Regions from separate parts of the Erwinia sp. E_sp_B01_1 genome, predicted to be linked through region 3. Evidence: predicted binding sites of a transcription regulator. Region 3 holds the regulator's gene; each other region holds the start of a gene.
The links. The regulator LexA, encoded in region 3, represses DNA repair genes until DNA is damaged. The targets are predictions, from matches to a motif close to TNCTGTATGTACATACAGNA.

Region 1 (4,121 bases), 1.6 Mb from region 3:
CGCTGCCATTCACCTTTTCATGATGGTGCATGGCCACGTCGACCAGGTCTTCCGCGCCGCCGCTTCTTTCCAGCAGATCGGCGCCTGCCAGTGGATGCTGTTTCATGATCTCAAACTCGGCATCGGTCAGCTTGCCAGGCTTGTTGAGAATATCCAGCGGTATGGCGGCCTTGCCCACATCATGCAACAGCCCGGCTGTGCCTGCGCGCCGGACCTGTTCCTCTTCCAGCTCCAGCTGCCGGGCCAGAGAAACCATCAGCGCACAGACCGCAACCGAATGCAGATAGGTATAGTCATCATGCGTTTTAAGCCGCACCACGCTCAACAATGCCGCAGGATGGCGACTGATAGAGCCGCTGATCTCATCCACCAGCGGCAGTGTCCCGCCCGTGTCGATAGTCCGTCCGAGGCGGGCATCGCTGAACATGTCCATCACCTGCCCTTTAGCGTGCAGGCAGATGGCTTGCGCCTGTTCAACTTCTTCGTACATGCTTACCGCGCCACGCGTGGCGGTAGCCGGTTCTGATTGCTCGCCCGTGTCGTTTTGATCCGGCCCACGGCCTTTACTCAAATCTATCCAGACGTCTTTGATGCCGTTTTCGGCAATTACCTGAATCTGTACGTCGTCGGTCAGCAGCATGGCGTTACGCACCAGCGGATGTTTCAGCCAGAAAACCTCCAGCTTGTGCACATACATCCCGATGCGCAGCTCCTGTACCTGAATTCGCTTTATCATCTCCTGCCTCGTCTGCCTGTTCCTCCATTCAGCACTGGTATCGGCTCTGATGGTAAAACCTTCAATAGTTACTCCTCACGGTTATGGCATTTACTTAATTTTTACATTTACCCCCCCCGATCCCGGCGGGCAATGCGCCCTGGCTCCCCAGGGGCAGCTATACTGGTCTTTGCGTTTTACCAGGACGCCGATGTGTAACTAAACCGACGAAGAGGTGAAAATGCTGATCAAACGAAAAAGAACCCGAACCCATACTGAGGATCGCCATCTGGCGCTGGTACTGGCGACCACGGCAGGAACCCTGAACGCCATGGCCCTGGGTGCCTTTGGTTTTTTTCCTTCACATATGTCAGGGAACACCTCGCAACTCTCCTCCGAAGTGTCGACCTCTGATTTAAGTGACCTGCTGCTGCTGGCCTCCATCATCACCGCTTTTGTGCTGGGCTCCTTCACCTCGCGCCTGCTGGTCATCTGCGGCATCAGAAATACCCTCAGAACCATATTCAGCCTTATTTTGCTGCTTGAAGGCGTAATGCTGATCCTCGCTTCAATATTTGAGATCTTCTTCTATTCAGCAAAAAACAATCATGAAGCGGTGGTATTTTTAGGTTTCCTGATGGGGATCCACAATGCCACCTCAACTCAACTGTCCGATGGCCGGGTACGTTCCACCCACATTACCGGGACGCTGACCGATGCGGGTATTGCTCTCGGCTCGATCATGATGACGCTGGCCAGACGCGATCCCTCAAAGCAGGTCAGCGCTCAGCGAAAACAGTTTTTTACCCACTTAATCACCATCAGTTCCTTCCTGACCGGGGGCATTGCAGGCCTGCTGCTGTTTAAGCTGTACGGTTTCCATTCCATGATTGCCGTGGGGATTTTTCTGGTGCTTATCGCCTCCAGTGCTATCGCTCTGACGTTGTACACCGTGAAAAAAAGGGCCCTCTTCCCCCTGCGGGGATAAGCAGCAGCCGCTTTGAGATCTGCCTGCCGGATGGATTGCCCTGCGTTGCACGTATCACCCTGTCCCGGAGAGAAATTTTTCTCCGGGCAGCAGGGATCCCAGCCTGACGTTTTGGTTAAGGCAGCCCTTACCTGAGATTTCTCCGACTAAATTCCCTGCCTTTTCAGACGCTTTCCGGAATTTACTGGCAGATAACTTGCCCGAAAGCGCTTTTTACCGTTACTGTATATAAACACAGTGATATTGAGTAACGACCATGAGCATTTATAAACTGGCCGATAACCTTCCTTCTCTTGCGCTTCCCCTGTTTGTGGAGCGCGTTGCCTGCGGCTTTCCCAGCCCTGCCGCCGACTATGTGGAATCCAGGATCGATTTGAATGAGTTGCTGGTCAGTCGCCCCAGCGCCACCTACTTTATCCGCGCCGCCGGGAATTCGATGATCGAGAGTAATATTCACGACGGGGATCTGCTGGTAGTGGACAGCTCGCTGAAACCACGGCATGGCGATCAGGTGATTGCCGCCATAGATGGCGAATTCACCCTGAAGAAACTGCAGCTCACTCCCTGTATCAGGCTGCTGGCGATGAATCCGGACTACCCCGCTATCAGCCTTGATGGCGAAGAGGAGCTGAACGTGTTTGGTGTGGTGACCTATATCATCTATTCCGCCAGGTAAGCTTTATTCGATCGTAAGCCACAGCAAGCAGGCAATTGGTCACCACAGTGACTTCAGGTTTTTGGCAAAGTGCAGGCTCAGGCTCCCATCGCTTCAGGATTCGTCAGCAACCTGTAGTCACTCTGGTGACTTTAGCTTCCCATTACCTCCTTTCTGTGGCATTTTGGAAACAATCGTTTCCTTAGTGAGCTACTATGAATTCCTCATCTCTTACCAAAAGCCAGACCAAAGAGCGCGGCAGACCCAGAGCCTTTGATACGGATCTGGCGCTGGATAATGCGATGCTCCTGTTCAGACGCAAAGGCTTTCACGCTTCCTCTGTCGCAGAATTAAGCGAAGCGATGAACCTCACGTCCGGAAGCATTTACAAGGCTTTTAAAGATAAGCAGACCCTGTTTCTGCAGGTATTTGAGCGCTACACCTCGCAGCGGAATGCGTTACTGCTTCAGCGCCTTGCAAAGTGCCCCAACGGGCGTGAAAAGCTTGCGGAAGTTCTGCGCTTTTATCTCGAATCCGCCCGGGATGTGGAAGGAAGACGGGGTTGTCTGGTGGCGGGCAGCGCTACTGAAGCGCTGGATGAGCCGCTCACCGCGCTGGTGCAGCGTGCCGTGATGCGTAATAAGGGCTTTCTTGCCTCGCTGCTCACCGAAGGCCAGCAGGACGGATCGGTCTCCCGCAGCCTGAGCGTTGAGACCGCTGCAGAACTGCTTCTGTGCCTTACCCTTGGCTTGCGTGTGGCAGGTAAAATGCAAAATATCGCCGACCAGGAAGCCACCATAGTGCTGGCTATGAAACTGCTCGATTAAAAAATTTACCCATTTAGGAAATGAATGATTCCTAATTAAATGCCGGGGTTATCACCGGTCACCCAATGAGGTCTGTTATGAATACCAGAAACGACGCTGTAAAGACTTTATCCCTTCGCCAGGCTGAGGCACAACCCGCCGCGCGCCCTGTCATCGGGCTGGACGGCTTTAGCCACAGGTACGCCACCGTTGACGGCGTCAGGCTGCATTACGTGACGGGCGGAAATCCTGAGGGAGAAAGCCTGGTGCTGCTGGCGGGCTTTCCACAGAGCTGGTATGCCTGGCGAAAAGTCATGGCATTACTGGGCCAGACTTACCAGATTATTGCGCCGGATCTGCCAGGCCAGGGGGATTCTGACCGTCCTGAAAGCGGTTATGATACCTGCGCCCTGGCGGAGAAAGTTCACGGGCTGCTGAGCCTGCTCAAGGTGCAGCACTATTATCTGGCCGGACATGATGTCGGGGCCTGGGTTGCCTGGCCTTATGCTGCCCTCTACGGCAATGAGGTCAAACGCCTGGCCTTACTGGATGCCGGTATCCCCGGTATTACCCTGCCGGATGCATTGCCCGCCACGCCGGATAAGGCGTGGAAAACCTGGCACTTTGCCTTCCATACTATTCCGGATCTGCCAGAAGCGCTGATTGCCGGACACGAACGGGTCTACATTGAATGGTTTTTAAAAAGGAAAACCGCCTGCCCGGATGTTTTCTCCGCTGAGGAGATCGATGAATACCTGCGGGTGCTGATGCTCAACGGCGGCTTACGCGCAGGCCTGGCGTATTACCGTTCTGCCCCACTCTCCGCCGCCCGAAACAAGGAGCTGCAAGCCAGAGGGAAACTTAAAATGCCCGTGCTGGCTGTCAGCGCCAGTGAAGGATCTATTGCCGATATGGCCTCACCGCTGCGGCCTTTTGCTGAAGATGTGTCGGGCGTAC
Region 2 (4,121 bases), 2.4 Mb from region 3:
CCTCTCCCCAGCCGAACAGCTGGCTTAAACGCTGGTCGATCTTTTTTGCTGAGCAGCGTATTGGCTGGCAACTGCAGCTGGCTGCTGAAAAAGGCATTCAGTACGGCGACATCGAATTAATTATTCATTGTGCTCAGACTGCGCTTGCAAGCCATCATCCTCAACCTTCCCTGCTGCATGGCGATCTCTGGCCCGCAAACTGTAGTGGCAGCAGTACCGGACCCTGGGTTTTCGATCCTGCCTGCTATTGGGGAGACCGGGAGTGCGATCTGGCCATGCTCTCCTGGTATGCGGATTTACCTGAGCAGATATTCGAAGGCTATGAGTCGGTCTGGCCGCTTCCGCAGGATTATCAACAGCGTCAGCCGGTATATCAGCTCTATTATTTGCTTAACCGGGCAAACGTGTTTGGTGGGCACTGGTTTGGCGAGGCCCAGCAGGCTGTGGGTGCGCTGCTGGATGCGGATGAACTGGGTAAAAAGCATGCCCGACCGGCCTGATGCGTTCACCAGGCCGGCCCGTCAAATGATAAAGCCGAGCAGTTTCAGAACAAAATAGCCCGCTACCGCAATGACAACCGGCAGGATATACAGCGGGAAAAATTGCAGAAAAATAGTGTGTCTCGGCACCACTATTTTCTCTTCGAGTTGCTGACGGGAGCGTCCTTCCGGGCCTTTGGCGTTCTCCAGGATCATCTGGTCCTCAATTCCCTCGCGCAGATGGCACGACTGTCGCCACATTCTCGCCCCGGAGGCCTGCAAGGCCAGCCCAACAAAAATCAGGAAATAGACGATCCAGAAAGTGATGTTACTTCCCTGGTTAAAGTCCGGCTGGGGGGAGTTATTCCAGAAGGCATTCAAAAAACCCGTATTGAAGCGGATCATGTCGATCATCACATGGGAGAAATCCTGCATCACTGCATTGATACCCTCACGTTTCTCACGGCTCTTCTCAAGAAAAGTCATCAATGAAATCAGCGTTGAAATCAGCGCCGGAATGAAAATAATCCAGCCGGCGACTCGCTTAAGGACAGCGACCCGGCCAGCTTGTTGATAAGTCATGCTTTCTCCTGACTAAGGTTTGAGGTGATAAGTTTACCTGCAGGTAACGAAAAGTGCCTGAAAAAAGTCATCCTGTCGCGCTTTAAGAGATGTTAAGCGCTCTGCCCGGCGGATGTTGTGGTGCAAAACTTCATGTTATGGTGTCTGAAATCGTTAAAATGGAGCCGTAATATGTCTTATTCCCGCCCAGTTCTTGCCGCTATTTTTGATATGGATGGTCTGCTGATCGACTCTGAACCTTTGTGGGATCAGGCAGAGATGGACGTGTTTTCCACGCTGAATACAGACCTGACAAGACGCAACGAATTACCGGATACCCTGGGTCTGCGCATCGATCAGGTGGTTCGTATGTGGCACGAGACGCTGCCCTGGAGCGGCCCTTCTCAGGAGGAGGTGACTCAACGCATCATCACCAGGGCATTAACGCTGGTGGAAGAGACGCGTCCACTGCTCCCGGGCGTTGAACAGGCATTAAAGCTCTGTAAGGCAGAGGGATTGAAAATTGGTCTGGCCTCGGCTTCACCGTTACATATGCTTGAACGCGTGCTGGCGCTGTTTAACCTGCGTGACTACTTCGACGTGCTCGCTTCTGCAGAATCACTGCCTTACAGCAAGCCCCATCCGCAGGTTTATCTTGATGCGGCAGCCAGGCTGGGCGTTGACCCGCTGAATTGCGTCACGCTGGAAGATTCTGTCAATGGGATGGTGGCCACCAAAGCCGCCCGTATGCGCTCAATCGTCATCCCGGCAAAAGAATATGCTGAAGATGCCCGCTGGTCTCTGGCCAATGTAAAACTCACTTCTCTTGTTGAGTTAACATCAGCTGATTTACACGGTAACTGACTTCAGGCTGAACCGATTTACACCTTCCCTGCCTGCACGCAACAAATCCAAATGAGAGACGGCGTGTGCAGGCAGGTCCAGGGATAATCAGTCTCCGTCATCTGACTGAAATATTCCCGAAAACTATTCATCTTTCGTTACAGCGTCACATATTTATTCTACTGTATATATCACCTATACTGGATGCATCGACAGTTCTGCAGCCAGGTGTTCCCATGACGGCCGAAGGCCATCTCATTTTTGCTATAGCCAGTGCCATATTTGCCAAACGGGCTGAACTGACGCCAGAACTGGCAAACGGCGACTGGTGGCATATTGTCCCCGCCACGCTGCTGACCTGTCTGTTGCCGGATATCGATCACCCCAAATCTACCCTTGGGCAGCGCTTCCGCTGGCTTTCTCAACCGATAGCCCGGATATTTGGCCATCGCGGATTTACCCACAGCCTGCTTGCCGTGATTGGCGGCGTGGCGTTGTTTCATCTTAAATTGCCCAAAGAGTGGGTAATCCCGGCAGATGTTTTTCAGGGTCTGGTGCTGGGTTATCTCAGTCATATCGCTGCCGACATGCTTACCCCAGCGGGCGTTCCGCTGCTCTGGCCCTGCCGCTGGCGCTTTCGCCTGCCCTTGATCAGAAGTCAGAAAGGCAATCAGCTGGAACGCGCTTTATGTCTTGCCCTGGTCGGATTTTCAATGTGGTTTCCGCCCGGCATGCCCCCCTTTGGTGCGACCGGATGGCCTGCCCAGATGGTCAGTTCGGTACAAAACAGCCTGGTCCGCTTTATTAATACGCAAACCGCGCAATAAAAAAGCAAAAACAACCAAAAAGTTATAACCCATGCCTTTTGGATATATGGATGCCCCACGATCAACTGTTACCATTCGCGCACTGGGCGCACTTACTGCGCAATAAAAAATATCTGTTGCTAATTGACGCAGGAATGACGTCGAATTGACTGGAGAACTGGGGATGAACCTTCCATTAATAGCTAACCTTGCGGCCTTTGTTGCCCTGTTAGCGATTCTGAGTAAAAGCGGCGCGGCCAACTGGAGCCTGTCGAAAAAAGTCCTGCTGGGGCTGGTCATCGGCGTGTTGTTTGGCCTGGCGCTACACACTATATATGGTGCTGACAGTCCGGTACTGAAAGAGTCCATCAGCTGGATTAACATTGTGGGCAACGGTTATGTGCAACTGCTGCAGATGATTGTGATGCCGCTGGTCTTCGCATCGATCCTCAGTGCCGTGGCACGCCTGCATAATGCCTCTTCTCTGGGCAAAATCAGCGTGCTGACTATTGGCGTCCTGCTGTTTACCACCGCTATCTCCGCGCTGGTAGGTATCTTCGTGACCTGGCTGTTCGACCTGAATGCCACAGGGCTGGTTCAGGGTGTCCAGGAGACAGCACGTCTGGCTGCGCTGCAAAATAACTATGCCGGCAAAGTGGCGGATCTTTCCACCCCTCAGCTGCTGCTCTCTTTTGTGCCCAAAAATCCGTTTGCCGACCTGACCGGTGCCAACCCAACCTCAATTATCAGCGTTGTTATCTTTGCTGCTTTCCTGGGTGTGGCTGCCCTTCATCTGCTGCGTGATGACAAGCCAAAAGGCGAGCGCGTGCTGGCAGCGATTGATGTATTGCAGGCGTGGGTGATGAAGCTGGTTCGCCTGATCATGAAGCTGACCCCTTATGGCGTCCTGGCCCTGATGACCAAGGTTGTTGCCGGCTCCAACGTTAATGACATTATCAAGCTGGGCAGTTTCGTTGTGGCCTCTTACCTCGGGCTGGCCATTATGTTTGCTGTTCACGCCCTGCTGCTCTCAGTGAATGGCGTTAACCCGAAACGCTTCTTCCGCAAAGTCTGGCCGGTGATCACCTTTGCCTTTACCAGCCGCTCCAGCGCCGCCACCATTCCGTTAAGCGTGGAAGCACAAACCCGTCGTCTGGGTGTGCCGGAGTCGATTGCCAGCTTCTCAGCTTCATTTGGTGCCACTATCGGCCAGAACGGTTGTGCCGGACTCTATCCAACCATGCTGGCAGTGATGGTTGCGCCAACGGTGGGTATCAATCCTTTTGACCCTATGTGGATAGCCACTCTGGTCGGTATCGTCACCCTCAGCTCTGCTGGCGTGGCTGGCGTAGGTGGCGGTGCAACTTTCGCTGCGCTGATTGTCCTGCCTACTATGGGCCTGCCGGTCACGCTGGTGGCGCTGCTGATCTCG
Region 3 (4,121 bases):
ACCTTCCACGACTGTCATGTCGTCATCGGTCAGCTTGCCCCATTTTTCTTTCATTTTACCTTTAAACTGCTTCCAGTTACCGCCGGCTTCGTCTTTATTCATCTTGTCACTCCTCGACCTTAGGTTTACACAGTGGTAGTAGTATCGTCTCAGCAATGCACTTAGCAGCAACATAAAACGCTGCTTAACTGCTGAACGTACAGGTAATTGTAGTAGAAGGTGGAGGATTTGCTCGCGAATGGAAAATTTTACACCCTATTTGCAGCAAAAGTGACAACGCTTATATGAAAAAAGTCTGTAAGATCAGAAGATAACGAAGCGGCAACCTCAACGTAACTAAATATTTCAGCCAGCAAACCAGCTGTTGTTCTGCCAGTGACGCCGCCAGAGCCACCACAGCGACAGGCCGCGCAATATCAGGAACACCGTTACGGCCAGCCATAACCCGTGGTTGCCAAGCACCGGCACGGTAAACAGCGTCAGCCCGTATCCGGCGGCCGCCACAACCATGCCGTTACGCATTTCACTGGCTCTTGTGGCACCGATAAACATGCCATCAAGCAGATAACACCATACGCCGCACACCGGCAGCACAATTTGCCAGAACAGATAGCTGTCGGCCTGCTGCTGTAACTCCGGTAGAGAAGTGAGTAAGGCAACGATATGTGTGCCACCCAATGCGTAAATGGCTGAGAAGAGTAACGCGACCAGCCCGGCCTGCCGACAGGCGGCATGCCATACCAGCAGCAATTTGCTGGCATCTCTGGCACCGAAGGCTTCCCCGGAGCAGGCCTCCACCGCGTAGGCGAAGCCATCCAGCGCATAGGCTGTGAAGGTCAGGAACATTAACAGGACCGCGTTCACGGCCACGATTTCGCCCCCCAGCCGCGCTCCGAAGATGGTCAGCGAGACAAAACAGAGTTGCAGCAGTAAAGAGCGAAGCATGATGTCGCGGTTCAGCCGCAGCAAACGCCCGAAATTGCCCCGCCATGCGTTTTTAAACAGGGAAAATGAAATCCCCCTCAGCTTTATTACCCGCCAGACCATCACCAGACCGATGAAAAACGTGGCGTACTCTGCTATCACCGTTGCTGCTGCTGCGCCCTGCACGCCCCAGTTCAGACCGATAACAAACCACAAATCCAGCACAATATTGACCAGGTTCCCCACTACCAGCAGGATCACCGGCGCACGAGCGTACTGAACGCCCAGTAGCCAGCCAAGCAGCACCAGGTTTGCCAGGGTAGCGGGCGCGCTTAACCAGCGGATGTGCATAAACAGGGAAGCCTGATGCAAAACATCCGCATCGCCGCCGACGATCGACAGCGCCAGTGAGTTGAGGGGGGATTTGAGCAGAATAAACAGCAGGCCAGCGATCAGCGCAATACAGAGAGGTTGCATCAGCGCGCGGGCAAGAGCAGGTTTGTCTTTGGCACCAAAAGCCTGAGCAGTCAGCCCGGTGGTGCTCATCCGCAGGAACAGCAGCAGCATAAAGAGGAAGCTGGTTGCGGTAGTGCCGACGGCAACGCCGCCCAGATAGGTGGGACTGTCAAGATGGCCGATGACCGCCGTATCCACCAGCCCGAGCAGCGGGACGGTGATATTCGACAGGATCATTGGCAGCGCCAGCCGCCAGAGGTTTTTATCTGAGTGAGAGAAGAACCGCATGGCCATCCACTGTGCGACGGGCTTAAAGCCGTGCCGCAGGCACCGGAAGCAGGTACCACGGCAATAAAAACGCGCCGCCGGGGCCGCGCGTCCGGGTCAGGCTGTTACAGCCAGTTGCCGTTGCGGATCACCCCGACGGCCAGACCTTCAATCGACAGCGTCTGCTGACGGAGATCCACCACAATCGGCTGAAACTCGCTGTTTTCAGGCAGCAGATGCACAATATTGCCCTGCTTTTTCAGACGCTTTACCGTGACTTCATCATCAATGCGCGCAACCACTACCTGACCATTACGCACATCCTGAGTTTTATGCACGGCAAGCAGGTCGCCATCCATAATACCGATATCTTTCATCGACATTCCGCTGACGCGCAGCAGGAAATCGGCGCCAGGCTTGAACAATTCAGGATCGACCTGATAGTGTCCTTCGATATGCTGTTCTGCGAGCAGAGGCTCACCGGCTGCCACGCGGCCAATCAGCGGCAGGCCGTCTTCCTCTTCCATCATCAGACGGATACCCCTGGAGGCTCCGGAGACAATCTCAATCACGCCTTTACGCGCCAGCGCCTTCAGGTGCTCTTCAGCCGCATTCGGGGAACGGAAACCGAGCTGTGTGGCGATTTCTGCCCGCGTCGGTGGCATACCGGTCTGGTTAATGTGGGCGCGTATCAGGTCATAAACCTGCTGCTGCCGTGCCGTTAGTGCTTTCATCCCGCCCCCTGGTTGTTTATACAGTCGACTGTGAGTATATACAGGTATTTCCAGGATGAAAACCTAAAGATGCGTAAAAAATAGCGGTATGTGACAAAGGGAAGAAAAGGCCGCCATCAGCGCAGCAGCAGCATCGCCCAGACAAAAACGGCCAGTAAAATGGTGATTAATACGGCGGCAGAGCCCATATCCTTGGCACGCCCCGATAAAGGGTGAAATTCGCTGCCGATACGATCCACCACGGCTTCCAGGGCACTGTTAAGAATTTCAACGATGATGACCAGCACGACAGACCCGATGAGCAGCACGCGGGTAACAGCATCCACATCCAGCCAGCAGGCCACAACAACCGCCACAATAGCGGCCACGGCTTCCTGACGAAATGCCGCTTCGTTCTGCCACGCTGCGCGTATTCCTTTCCATGAATAGCCTGCGGCTTTGAAAATACGGGTCAGTCCGGTGACGTTATTTGCCATAATGAGGGAACCCTTTGTGATGTTTACCGTCAATGTCTGGGTGGCGCACATTTTGCAACACCACAGATCTCACTGGCGCTTTCTGGTATGCTTGCGGCGCTTTGCTAACAAGAGGCTTCATGTTATCTATGTCAGGTTGGCGTAACTTATATTATAACTTATTGAATTTTCCAGTTAAATTACTGGTAAAAAGTAAAGCGATCCCCGCTGAGCCGGTCGTTGAGCTGGCGCTGGATACATCGCGCCCCATTATGTATGTGCTGCCTTATGATTCAAAGGCCGATCTTCTGGCGCTGCGTGAACAATGCCGCAAACAGGATCTTCCCGATCCCTTAGATCCGCTGGAAATCGACGGCACTGTGCTGCCTCGTCATGTGTTTATCCATGATGGCCCGCGCGTCTTCCCCTATTTCGTGCCAAATCTGGAATCTGTAAAACTGTTCCATGAATATCTGGACCTTCATCGCAGCAACCCTCTGCTTGATGTGCAGATGGTGCCGGTGTCGGTGATGTTTGGCCGCGCGCCAGGCCGCGAAGTACAGGGTGATGAACAGCCGCATCTGCGGGTACTCAACGGCATCCAGAAATTTTTCGCGGTGCTGTGGCTGGGTCGTGACAGCTTTGTGCGTTTCTCCCCTATCGTCTCCCTGCGCCGTATGGCGACGGAACACGGTACGGATAAAACCATCGCGCAGAAGCTGGCGAGAGTGGCAAGAATGCACTTTGCCCGCCAGCGCCGGGCAGCCATTGGCCCCCGTCTGCCGGTGCGTCAGGATCTGTTTAACAAGCTTCTGCAATCCAAGGCCATTGCCAAAGCGGTGGAAGATGAAGCACGCAGCAAAAAGATCTCCCATGAAAAAGCTCAGCAGAACGCTATTGAGCTGATGGAAGAGATCGCTGCGGACTTCTCCTATGAGGCTATCCGTCTGACGGACCGCATCATGGGCTGGACCTGGAGCAAGCTCTATCAGGGCATCAACGTTAACGGTGGTGAACGCGTGCGTCAGCTGGCGCAGGACGGGCATGAGATTGTTTATGTGCCCTGCCACCGTAGCCATATGGATTATCTGCTGCTCTCCTACGTGCTCTATCACCAGGGACTGGTACCACCGCACATCGCCGCCGGTATCAACCTGAACTTCTGGCCAGCCGGCCCGATTTTCCGTCGTCTGGGTGCATTCTTTATTCGCCGTACCTTTAAAGGCAACAAGCTCTACTCCACGGTATTCCGTGAGTATCTTGGCGAACTGTTCACCCGTGGATA
Region 4 (4,121 bases), 2.1 Mb from region 3:
TCCTCGGTAAACCGGACTGATCTTCCCCGTGGAGCACAGCGGTTACAGGCTAAAATTGAGCATAAAAAAACCCCGCCGAAGCGGGGTTTTTTTCATCAAAGTGAACTTAGCCCTGAGGCTGAGTTACCACGTCTTTGATGCCTTTAACTTCGATTTCTACGCGACGATCCGGGCCCAGGCAATCGATCAGGGCGTTACGGCCTTTCACGCTGTCACAGGTGTTGCCGGTAACTGGGTTAGATTCACCCATGCCACGTGCAGAGATCTTGTTAGAAGGGATGCCTTTAGAAACGAGGTAGTCAACTACGGACTGAGCACGTTTCTCAGACAGTTTCTGGTTGTACTGGTCAGAACCGATACGGTCGGTGTAACCCAGAACAACTACTGAACCATCTTTAGGATCCAGGGAGCTCAGCTGGGTGTACAGCTGATCCAGAGCCTGCTGACCTTCTGGCTTCAGGGAAGCTTTGTTGAAGGTGAACAGAACGTCTGATTTCAGAGTGAAACGCTTGGTTTCAACAACTGGCGCTGGGGCTGGAGCTGGAGCAGGTGCTGGAGCAGCTTCATCCTGACCAAAGCGGTAAGAAACACCCAGTGCTAACATGCCGTTGTCTGGACGAGCGCCAACGGTCTGTGCATCACCGATGTTGTTAACCCACTGGTAATCCAGACGGGTAGCCCAGTTCTGAGTAATTGCATATTCAACACCAACGGCTGCCAGTGGAGAAACACCGGTGTCGTGATCGCTCTGACGGGTACCGTTGTTGTTCTGGGTAGAATCAGCACGCCATACCATGCCGCCCAGACGAGTGTACACGTCCAGATCGTCAGCAATTGGATAGCTCAGTTTAGCAGCCAGCTGAACGCCCTGTGCTTTGAATGCGCCGTTTACGTTGTTGCCTTTGTTAGGCATACGACCCAGCCAGTCATAACCCAGTTCGAAGCCCAGGTATTGATTAGCCTGATAACCACCGAACGCACCAGCACCAAGCTGACTTTCGTGAGTTGGGCCGTCGTTGTTGACGTAGTTGTTACCGTAGTAACCAGTGTCATGGTACTGAGACCAACCCAGTTTTGCACCGGTATACCAGGTGTTATCTTTAGGAGCGGCCTGCGCTACGGTAGCGAAGCCAGCCAGTGCCACTGCAATTGCGATAGCTGTCTTTTTCATTTTTGCGCCTCGTTATCATCCAAATAGGCAATGAGCTTTAATTAGCTCTTTGATTAATCCTTCGCCGGGTTCTGACGCTCGATTATGACTCATCCAAAAAAGGGAGATTATTGAGCACCCTGGCGACGTAAAGTCTACAACGTACCAGCAAACTTACAAGTATGATGTGACGGGGCTCCGCAAAAAAACAGGGTTTCGTACACAAATTTACACATCTGAAGAGCCAAATTCACTGAATGCAATAAGGCCAAAATGGCGCTAAACCATTGTCCCACCGGCTCACAGCATAATCAGAGGCTTATCCGGTACACACTGGAATAATCTTATGAGAAAATTCTTATTTTTACTTAATGATACAAACTTGAGTGAATTTTTAACCCGCTAAAGGGTCTGGGGGAGGCAATATTGATCCGATCCGGACGCATAATTAACCCTAGCGCATGACCTTTTAAGGCGGCCTGCTGCAAACGTTGACGATCTTTTAACGTAATCTCGCCAGGTAACCAGCCTAAAACCACACTGTAATTCCCCGTCTGCAACGCTTTAATCATCGCCTCTACAGTGGTAATTGCCCCTGTCTGAGGGCTCTGCATGACTTTATCCAGCGGCAACCCTGATTGCTTCAGCCAGCTGCGGCTCAACTTTTGTGGGGGCGTCAGCCACAGCTGCCAGCGGGACTGCGTACCCAACTGTTGCAGCAAAGGCAGAAGCAGCATTTGTGTCATACCGGGCTCGCTGTATGTCAGCTCACTGATTAGCCCTGTCGCGGCTGCGGGCTGTGCAGTTGCACATTCTGCGGAAGAACGCAGAGCAGTTTTAACAGAAGATGATTTCAGGGAATGAGTATGCATTTTGGCTTCGCTCACAAGGTTACTGTATGGATATACAGTATAGCGAGGGTGACTAAAGATCAATCTTATTTTTTTTGAAAACGTCTCGCAAAAACGGAATGCTGATGGCTTTTCAGGCAATTATTCATTGAACTTGTAACAGCGATTGCCTATGTTCAGAATGCGCAACAAAAGGATTTTTCAGGATTTTTACCATAAAAAGGATGCTGATTATGCAAGATGCAAAAAAAAGTATCATCCGGGCTAAACGGCAGCTTTCCCCGCTGGGGGAGATAAGCAGCCGCAGCCAGTTCGGAGGGTACAGTCTCTCGGTGGAAAGCGTGGTATTTGCGCTTGTCAGCGAGGGAGATCTCTACCTGAGGGCCTGTGAAGAAGTTAAGCCTTATATTATTGAGCGGAAAATGGAGCCTCTGTTATTTACCCGACGCGGTATTCCGGTGGTGCTGGAGTACTACCGGGTTGATGACCCTCTTTGGGCAGAGCCCGATCAGCTGCTGGCCCTGTCTCAACTCTGCCTGCAGGGCGCGCAGCAGCAACGTCAAAGCCAACAGAACAGACGACGCCTCAAAGATCTGCCCAACCTGAGCCTGAAACTCGAAGTCCAGCTCAGGAGAGTAGGCATCTCTACGGTTGAAATGCTGAAAGAGCAGGGTGCCAAGCGTAGCTGGCTAAAACTGCATGCGTGCAACCGCAATCTTGGCGTCAACATTCTGCTGGCTCTGCAGGGAGCAATTCAGGGGTTGCACTATGAAGCTTTGCCGTCTGTCGTTAAAGATGAGCTTCGGCTCTGGCATCTTGAAACCCTGCTATACCAGTCTCTGAGTGAACTTTACAGAAACTAGTTTTCCCAAACCTGTTTTTTCAATTGGGCTATTTCCGGCAGCAGGGCTATCAGTAAGCCGACTTGTTGCAATACGAGAGGTTCTTTCGTTTCTGGGTCGGCTTCTGTTGCTGCCAGACGTTCAGAAAGACTGGCCAACAATCTCTGGGCTTTGGTTTCATCGACAAGATCAACCTGCAGGACATCATCCACGTAACAGACGGCATCATCCATTAACTGCAGCATGGCAGGCCGGGTAATTTTTTCACGGTGGGCACCCAGCGCAGAGATATAGCTCAGAAAAGAGTGATTCAGGCAAAGAAGACGGAAAGCCGCTTCACGCAGGCTGGCTGGTGCATTCTTTTCGGCAGAAATATTCGACACTACAGAAGCCAGTTCCGCATCGCCATTATGCGCATCACGACGAGCCACACGGTAGGCAAGACGATTATCTTTACCCTGATGATACTGAACCAGAATGGCATCGAGATACCGGCAGTTAGCATTCAGCGTACGTTCGGCAACCGCAGGCAACTGGCGGAACCGCCAGTCAGGCCAGATAAAGGCTACCGCAAGCCAGGCAATGCCGCAGCCCAGCAGGGTATCAATAATTCGCGGCAGCGCGACTTCAAAACCTTCACCCAGCAGATTAAAGCAAAGCAGCACCAGCAGAGTGATAAACATGGTGGCATGGGCATATTGCGACTGCCGGAAGGCAAAGAACAGCACGCCAGTCACCACCATCAGTATCAGCTGCCCCTCAACTGATGGCACCAGCCAGAGCAGAGGAAGCCCGAGAATAATCCCCGCTACGGTTCCCACGATACGCAATGCCAGTCTGCGTTTAGTGGCGTTATAGTTAGGCTGACAGACAAACAGGCTGGTCAGCAGGATCCAGTATCCGTGTTCAATGCCGGTTAACTGGATGAACCCATAACCCGAACAAAGTAACAGGGACATTCGCACAGCATGACGAAATAAAGCGGATTCGGGCGACAAATGCCTGCTGAGGCGAAGACGAATATCTGACCAGCCTGTCAGCCCTTCGTGGGAAAGGGTCTGATCGTGCCGTTCGACATGATTTTCCTGTATCTGCTCAGATTCTATGGTTGCCAGCTGTGCATCAATCGCCTTGAGATTATTCAGCAGATAGTGCATGGCTTTTACCTCACTGCTGCCGGGTTGCGCGTTGGAGAGGCGCTCAAGTGCCGCATTAAGATGCACAAATGCCCGTTCAAAACGCCCATCATGCTGATAAGTTTCACGCATCAGAATAGCC

Region 1: umuD (translesion error-prone DNA polymerase V autoproteolytic subunit) is a predicted target of LexA. The motif match lies at 1,924-1,943, and genes of this name have one in related genera.
Region 2: VRC33_RS09630 (metal-dependent hydrolase) is a predicted target of LexA. The motif match lies at 2,082-2,101, and genes of this name have one in related genera.
Region 4: sulA (SOS-induced cell division inhibitor SulA) is a predicted target of LexA. The motif match lies at 2,043-2,062, and genes of this name have one in related genera.

Annotation. Positions count from the first base shown of each region.
Region 1 is NZ_CP142208.1:2,770,818-2,774,938, forward strand. Features, by position in the region: gene VRC33_RS13115 (HD-GYP domain-containing protein) at 1-736, opposite strand, end outside; gene VRC33_RS13120 (YoaK family protein) at 957-1,703, shown strand; gene umuD (translesion error-prone DNA polymerase V autoproteolytic subunit) at 1,960-2,379, shown strand; gene VRC33_RS13130 (TetR/AcrR family transcriptional regulator) at 2,574-3,185, shown strand; gene VRC33_RS13135 (alpha/beta hydrolase) at 3,263-4,121, shown strand, end outside.
Region 2 is NZ_CP142208.1:1,996,214-2,000,334, reverse strand. Features, by position in the region: gene VRC33_RS09645 (fructosamine kinase family protein) at 1-500, shown strand, start outside; gene VRC33_RS09640 (YniB family protein) at 522-1,061, opposite strand; gene hxpB (hexitol phosphatase HxpB) at 1,233-1,904, shown strand; gene VRC33_RS09630 (metal-dependent hydrolase) at 2,120-2,710, shown strand; gene VRC33_RS09625 (L-cystine transporter) at 2,874-4,121, shown strand, end outside.
Region 3 is NZ_CP142208.1:4,413,967-4,418,087, forward strand. Features, by position in the region: gene VRC33_RS20510 (CsbD family protein) at 1-102, opposite strand, end outside; gene dinF (MATE family efflux transporter DinF) at 346-1,668, opposite strand; gene lexA (transcriptional repressor LexA) at 1,773-2,381, opposite strand; gene VRC33_RS20525 (diacylglycerol kinase) at 2,498-2,857, opposite strand; partial or broken gene plsB (glycerol-3-phosphate 1-O-acyltransferase PlsB) at 2,986-4,121, shown strand, end outside.
Region 4 is NZ_CP142208.1:1,694,556-1,698,676, forward strand. Features, by position in the region: gene matP (macrodomain Ter protein MatP) at 1-20, shown strand, start outside; gene ompA (porin OmpA) at 107-1,171, opposite strand; gene sulA (SOS-induced cell division inhibitor SulA) at 1,519-2,022, opposite strand; gene VRC33_RS08180 (TfoX/Sxy family DNA transformation protein) at 2,235-2,864, shown strand; gene yccS (YccS family putative transporter) at 2,861-4,121, opposite strand, start outside.